3 regions of the Streptomyces sp. JH34 genome follow, and region 1 is predicted to be linked to each of the others. Evidence: riboswitches for the same ligand, from Rfam matches in the RefSeq annotation. Region 1 holds a riboswitch; each other region holds the start of a gene.
The links. Region 1 has a riboswitch for cyclic di-AMP ahead of LWJ43_RS07610 (M23 family metallopeptidase). Riboswitches for the same ligand answer to the same signal wherever they lie in the genome.
Positions count from the first base shown of each region.

Region 2: linked by a shared signal. The riboswitch ahead of LWJ43_RS07025 (transglycosylase SLT domain-containing protein) and the one ahead of LWJ43_RS07610 (M23 family metallopeptidase) in region 1 are both predicted to bind cyclic di-AMP.
Region 3: linked by a shared signal. The riboswitch ahead of LWJ43_RS15260 (M23 family metallopeptidase) and the one ahead of LWJ43_RS07610 (M23 family metallopeptidase) in region 1 are both predicted to bind cyclic di-AMP.

Region 1 covers NZ_JAJSOO010000001.1:1,760,727-1,762,915, reverse strand. Annotated here, with positions in the region: gene LWJ43_RS07615 (M16 family metallopeptidase) at 1-544, shown strand, start outside; cyclic di-AMP (ydaO/yuaA leader) riboswitch at 745-912, shown strand; gene LWJ43_RS07610 (M23 family metallopeptidase) at 926-1,717, shown strand; gene LWJ43_RS07605 (GntR family transcriptional regulator) at 1,952-2,189, shown strand, end outside.
Region 2 covers NZ_JAJSOO010000001.1:1,592,761-1,594,949, forward strand. Annotated here, with positions in the region: gene LWJ43_RS07025 (transglycosylase SLT domain-containing protein) at 163-1,032, opposite strand; cyclic di-AMP (ydaO/yuaA leader) riboswitch at 1,035-1,194, opposite strand; gene LWJ43_RS07030 (hypothetical protein) at 1,579-1,809, shown strand; gene LWJ43_RS07035 (hypothetical protein) at 2,026-2,160, shown strand.
Region 3 covers NZ_JAJSOO010000001.1:3,447,094-3,449,282, forward strand. Annotated here, with positions in the region: gene LWJ43_RS15260 (M23 family metallopeptidase) at 1-990, opposite strand, end outside; cyclic di-AMP (ydaO/yuaA leader) riboswitch at 1,002-1,154, opposite strand; gene LWJ43_RS15265 (PP2C family protein-serine/threonine phosphatase) at 1,388-2,189, opposite strand, start outside.

The sequences.
Region 1 (2,189 bases):
CGGCACGTACTGCCTGGGCGGCACCCTGACGTCCCGGCTGGACCGGGTGCTGCGCGAGGAGAAGGGCTACACCTACGGTGTCCGGGCCTTCGGACAGGTGCTGCGCTCGACGGCACCGGGGTCCTCGTCCGGGGCGGCCGGCGCCGCGATGCTCGCCATCAGCGGCTCCGTCGACACGGAGTCCACCGGTCCCGCGCTCGACGACCTGTGGAAGGTCCTGCGCACCCTGGCGTCCGAGGGCCTCACCGACGCCGAACGTGAGACGGCCGTCCAGAACCTCGTGGGCGTCGCCCCGCTGAAGTACGAGACGGCGGCCTCCGTCGCGGGGACGCTCGCCGACCAGGTGGAGCAGCACCTGCCGGACGACTACCAGGCCGAGCTGTACGCCCGCCTGGCCGGGACCGGCACGGTCGAGGCGACCGCCGCCGTGGTCAGCGCGTTCCCCGTCGACCGGCTCGTCACCGTCCTCGTCGGGGACGCCGCGCAGATCGCGGAGCCCGTCAGGGCGCTGGGTATCGGCGAGGTGTCGGTCGTCAGCGGCTGACGGAGAGCTGACGGAACGGACGTGACGGAACCCCGGCGACATCGGTCGCCGGGGTTCCGCCATGTGTCCGTTTCAAGTGTTATAGCGGCATTCATCCTGTGGGATGTGCGACAAAAGGCCCTTTCTGTTTGGTGAGGGAAAGTGCCCCGTTCTAGCGTCGGCCGGGCTGTCCGCCGGACGACTGCCGCGCCCGCGGCGCCGGACAGCCATCGCCGAGTCCCCGTCAGGCGCGAGCCTGGGGAGCCGGGGACCCACGAAGTCCCTGGGGTGAATCGGATCTCCGTGCCTCGTCAGAGGCCCGGTGGCCCGTAGGAGACCTTCCTGCTCCGAACCCGTCAGCTAACCCGGTAGGCGAGAAGGAAGGAAAGGATCAGCCCCTCCATGGCGTTCACCCGTGCCACCGGGAAGCACCGTGCCCCGAGCCGCCTGACGCGCAAGAGCGCCAAGGTCGCCGGCATCGCGGCCCTGGCCACCACCGGCGTCATCGGCGCCACGGCCTCCCCGGCCCTCGCCGCGGACTCCGAGGTCGCCGCCGGCAGCACCGGCCTCACCCAGACCGTCGCCCTCGACACCACCCTTGCCGCTCAGATCGAGGCCCAGGCGAAGGCCCAGCAGCACCAGGCCGACGTCGCCGCGAAGGCCGCCGCCGAAGCCAGGGCGAAGGCCGCCGCGAAGGCCGAGGCCAAGCGCAAGGCCGAGGCCCGCGCCAAGGAGGCCCGTGAGGAGAAGGCCCGTGCCGCCCGCGCCGCCGAGCGCGCCCGGCTGAACGCCTTCCACCTCCCGGTCGCCGGTTCCCACGTGACCACCGGCTACCAGTCCGGCGGCGCTCTCTGGTCCTCCGGCACCCACTCCGGCGTGGACTTCCAGGCCGCGTCCGGCAGCACCGTCGTCGCCGTCGGCGCCGGCACGGTCGTCGAGGCCGGCTGGGGCGGCGCGTACGGCAACAACATTGTGCTCAAGATGAAGGACGGCACGTACACCCAGTACGGCCACCTCTCCTCGATCGGCGTCTCCGTCGGTCAGAGCGTCGGCTCGGGCGAGCGGATAGGTGTTTCCGGCTCCACCGGCAACTCCACCGGCCCGCACCTGCACTTCGAGGCCCGCACCGGCCCCGAATACGGCTCGGACATGGACCCCGTCGCCTACCTCCGTGCCCACGGCGTCCAGGTCTGACCCCACGCGACACGACACCGCGTCCGACGGACACGACGAAGGGCCCCGGCATCCGCCGGGGCCTTCGTCGCATCACCGCCCGGACGCGCGCCGAAGCCCTCGCGGAAGTGGTTCCCGGCCAAAAGATATCCATGGATTCCACCCCGCCGTCGGAAATTCCGGCCGGTTGCAATAGAGTCACCGAACAGGCGTCGATCGGCCGCGTTCCGCGGGGATTAAGGCGGAGGTTCGGACATGCGCATTCCAGCGCATTCGGTATGCACGGCAATCCGTGACGACATCGTCTCCGGTGTCTTCGAGCGGGGCAGCCGCCTCACCGAAGAGGTGCTCGCGCGTCGGTACGGCGTCTCCCGCGTCCCCGTGCGCGAGGCGCTGCGCACCCTGGAGTCCGAGGGGTTCGTCGTCACCCGGCGGCACGCCGGTGCGTGTGTCGCCGAGCCCACGGAGCAGGAGGCCGCGGACCTCCTGGAGA
Region 2 (2,189 bases), 170 kb from region 1:
CCGCTGCACCGCTGCCCGCGACACGGCGATCCGACGGCCCGGGCGCGAACGGTCCCGGAGAACGAGAAGCGGGTGGTGCGGGTTCCGCCGAACCCGCACCACCCGTCATCCCTGCCCCTCCGTCACACACCCGGGTGCCGGAGGCTTCGCCTGGTCCAGGACTCAGTAGGCCCCGAAGACGTTGTCGATCGAACCGTACTTGTCCGCGGCGTAGTTGCACGCGGCCGTGATGTTGGCGACCGGGTCGTAGCTGTCCATCGACGTACCGGGCACGTGGTAGGCCTGGAAGGTCGGGTCGATGACCTGGAGCAGCCCCTTGGACGGGACACCGTTGATCGCGTTGATGTCCCAGTCGTTGATCGCCTGGGGGTTGCCCGCGGACTCACGGATGATGTTGCGGTGGATGCCCTCGTAGGTGCCGGGGATGCCGTGCTCCGCCATGACGGCGAGCGACTCCTTGATCCAGCCGTCGAGGTCGTTCGTGTAGCTGACCGGCTCGGCGGCGGGAGTGGCCTCGGTGGCGGCAGGGGCGCCCTCCGCGGCCAGGGAGGTGCTCGTGCGCTCAGAGCGGTCGGCGCGGTCAGCGCTCTTGTCGGCACGGTCGGAGGAGGCGGATGCCTTGGATTCGGCCTTCTCCGCCTTGTCCGCCGACTTGTTGCCGGCCTTGGCGCCGATGGTCAGCTTCAGACCGGGGTGAATCAGGTCCGGGTTTCCACCGACAGCCTTCTGGTTGTCCTCGTAAAGGGCCTTCCAGCCACCGTTGACGGAATGCTCACGAGCGATCTTGGCGAGGGTGTCACCCAAGATCACGGAATAGCTGGTCGACTCGGACTTCTGCGCGGCAATTCCCTTGCCGGTCGCGGCAGTCGACGTCACAGCCTTTGCGACGGCGGGCGACTGGGCCGGGGCCGCGAAGGCGCCGGTCGCACCGATCAGAGGGAGGGCCAGGGCAGCTCCACCCGTGGTCACGGCGATGATGCCGCGTGTGAGCGAACTGGTCCTGAAACGACGGTGCTTACCGTTTTCGGGCATGCTGATTTCCTCTCCGTCGCCTGCGAAGTGAGCTGTCGGGTTCGGGCTGGAGATGCCCGGCCGCACGCGAATGCGACTTCACCCCGAGCCGCTCCGGAAACCGGATCGGCGCTTACTTGGGTCCCCCGCTCCTGCCGTACGAGAAGTGGTCGGGTAATCGGGCGGCGGCAGGATTCGGCGTTCCGCCCGGAGTGATGGTGACCGTAGGCGAGAAATAGGGAAAGGAACAAGCCTGGTTCGGTGATCAAAATTCATTCGCAAGATCAATTCACGGGAATTCATGTAATCCACCGCACACCGCGCCGACCGGTTCTCTTGGCGCAGAAGGGAACCGACCGCCGCTCCCGGGCGTCAGGGCGGCATCAAGTGACCCTGGTCACGGAGTCCGATTCGGGCGATTTGCTCCAGAGCGAAGCGGTTCAGGTCACACGAAATGGCCTTTTATGGATTACAGGATCAAATTCTAAAAACGTATCAAAACGGGCATGCGACTTGTGGGTGGGACCGTCGCGCATACCTGGAACGCCGACGTGGAACCGATCCGCCATGACTGAGAACCCCCACACCTCGGCCCCGCGGATCACCGTCCTGCCCGTCCAGCCCGGGGACCCGCCCTTCCGTGTCGTGGAGATCGACGGCGAGGTCATCGGGAGCGCCACCGCCATGACGGACGTGCTGATCGCCGCCGCGACAGCCGGCATCCCGGTCCACGATCTCGACGACCCGGCCGCCGTCCGGTGGGTGGGGGGCGGCAAGCTCCGCTGGAAGCCGCACTGAGCGGACCGCAGGAAGGCGCCGGCCCGGTGCCGCGCTCCCGGGGCGGACCGCGCCGGGGCACTCGGCGCCCGGATGCCCGGATGCCCGGGACGGACGTTGGCGCGGCTGGTAGAAGGCCGGGGAGCGACGGTCGCCGGGGCCGACCTCCACCGGGGAGAAGGCGAAGGCGGTCCGGACCGGCGCACTTCGTGTCCGGGGACGCCTTCGCCGCCCGTCGTGGAGCCGACGGGCGGCGAAGGCGTGTACGACGTGCGGGGCGGCGGGACGGCCGTCCGGGTGCCGGTGCGCGTCGTACGCCGCGCCGGGACGCTGCTCTGCTCGGGGCTTTCCACGGTGCGGTCCCTGTCCTGAACCGCGCGGGGATGTGCTCCGCAGCAGCA
Region 3 (2,189 bases), 1.7 Mb from region 1:
GCCGTCCGCGGTGTGGATCTCCAGGTGCAGGTGAGCGCCCGTCACGTTGCCGGTCGCGCCGACACGGCCGATCGTCTGGCCGGTGGTGACCTTCTGGCCCGCGGTCACGTCCATCGAGGACTGGTGGCAGTACCAGACCTCGGTGCCGTCGTCGAGCTCCAGGACCGTGCGGTAGCCGTACGAACCGGAGTAGCCGGCCGACTTCACCGTGCCGCTGTGCACGGCCTTGACCGGGGTCCCGGTCGGGGCCGCGAAGTCCAGCCCGGTGTGGTGGCCGGAGGACCACATCGAACCGGCCTGACCGAAGGTCGAGCTGATGTAGTACGACGAGGTCGGGACGGCGTAGCTGGCTGCGAGCTTGGCGAGGCGCTCGGCCTCCGCCTTCTTCTTCGCCGCCTCTTCGGCCGCCTTCTTCTTGGCGGCTGCCTCGGCCTCGGCCACGCTCTGCTGCTTCGCCGCCTGGGCCGCGGCCGCCTCGACCGCGGCCTTCTCCTCCGCGGCCTTGGCCTCGGCGTCGGCTCCGGCCTGCTGCTGCTCGGCCTGCTGGAGGATCCGGGCGCGCAGCGCCTCGCCCGCGTCGGTGGTCCCCGTCTCCGCCTCGGCTGCGGTGATGCCCGCAGTGGTGAGGGGGGAGGCCGCGGCGACCGTCTCGTGGTCCGAGTCGGAGTCGCCGGACATGAACGCACCCACGCCGGGCAGGGACTTGGCGTCAGGAAGATTGTCCGCGATGGAATCGGGAAGAGAGATGGAGACCGGGGGCTTGCTCTGCGCGGTGGCCATGCCACCCGCGCCGACGGCCGCGATGACCCCGACGCCGAGGACGGTGGAGCTACGGGCGAGGCCGCGCTGCTTGGCTACGCGATGCCGGCCGCGTACGGGACGGATGGACTCCTCGGTGGGGTTCCATTCCTCCCAAGTCCTGCCCTCATCACCGAAGCTGTCGGTCCTGAAGGGTGACGGGGCCTCGGGGGCAGGCTGATTGGACGCCACGTGGGCGCACTCCTTTCCTTCCTTCTCGCCTACCGGGTTAGCTGACGGGTTCGGAGCAGGAAGGTCTCCTACGGACCCCTTCGTCCCTCACGAGACACAGGTGTCCGATTCACCCCATGTAGGTGGTTCCCCGGTTCCCTTGCGGAATTCGGCGCTGCGCACGGTGCCGTCTCTTGCGACGGCGGGTACAACCGCGCTGCGTTATCGAACGTTAATAGACACCCGGGTCCGATTCCAAGCTGTTCCCACAGATCGTTCACGCCCCTGGCCTGGACTTACAGGGGTCAAACGGGCGCAAACGGGCGAGTTGCGTGCGCATGATCCGGCCGCCACTTTCTGACGGTGCGTCAAATGTTATGCGGAGCGGGGTCCTTCGACTACCGACCGTCGCGACCGGTCATTCACTGTCCCGCCGCACGATCTTCACGGTGGTCCGGCGCCCCTGCTGGCCCCTCGCCGGACGGGCCACGGCGAGCAGCGCCAGGTCGTCCGTCGACCGTCCGCCCGTGTGCAGCCGTACGTCGTCGGTGAGCGCGGACAGCAGCTCCTCGGGCCCCGGGAAGAGCCGGCCGCGCAGCCGGTCCGCCGGGTCGTAGAAGACCCCCGCCCCGTCCCGCGCCTCGGAGAGCCCGTCGGTGAACGCCAGGAACATCGCCCCGGCCGGCAGGGTCCACTCGTCGGAACGGTCGGGCCACGCGCCGAGCCCCATCCCGAGGGGCAGGGCGGGCGTGGTCGGCGCCAGTACCTCGAGCGCCCCGTCCGGGTGCAGCACGAGCGGCTCCGGGTGTCCGCGGTTGATGACCCGCAGCGTGTCCGAGCCGACCGGGAGCTCCGCCAGGACGGCGGTGACGAACCCCTCCATGGAGTCGAGCCCGCCCCGCCGCGAGCCCTCCCGGGCCAGCGCCCGCTCAAGCCGCTGGGCCACCCCCTCCAACGACCTCTCCTGCTCGGCGGCCTCCCGGAACGCCCCGATCACCACGGCCACCGCCGCCACGGCGTCCAGCCCCTTGCCCCGGACGTCCCCGACGACCAGGCGCACCCCGTGCGGCGTGTCCGCGACGGCGAACAGGTCGCCGCCGACGAACTCGTCCGCCTGGGCCGCCTCGTACCGCGCCGCGACCAGCATCCCGCCGATCCGGTCCTCGGGCTTCGGCAGCACCGCGCGCATCGCGGTCTCCGCGATGACCCTGGCCGAGGCC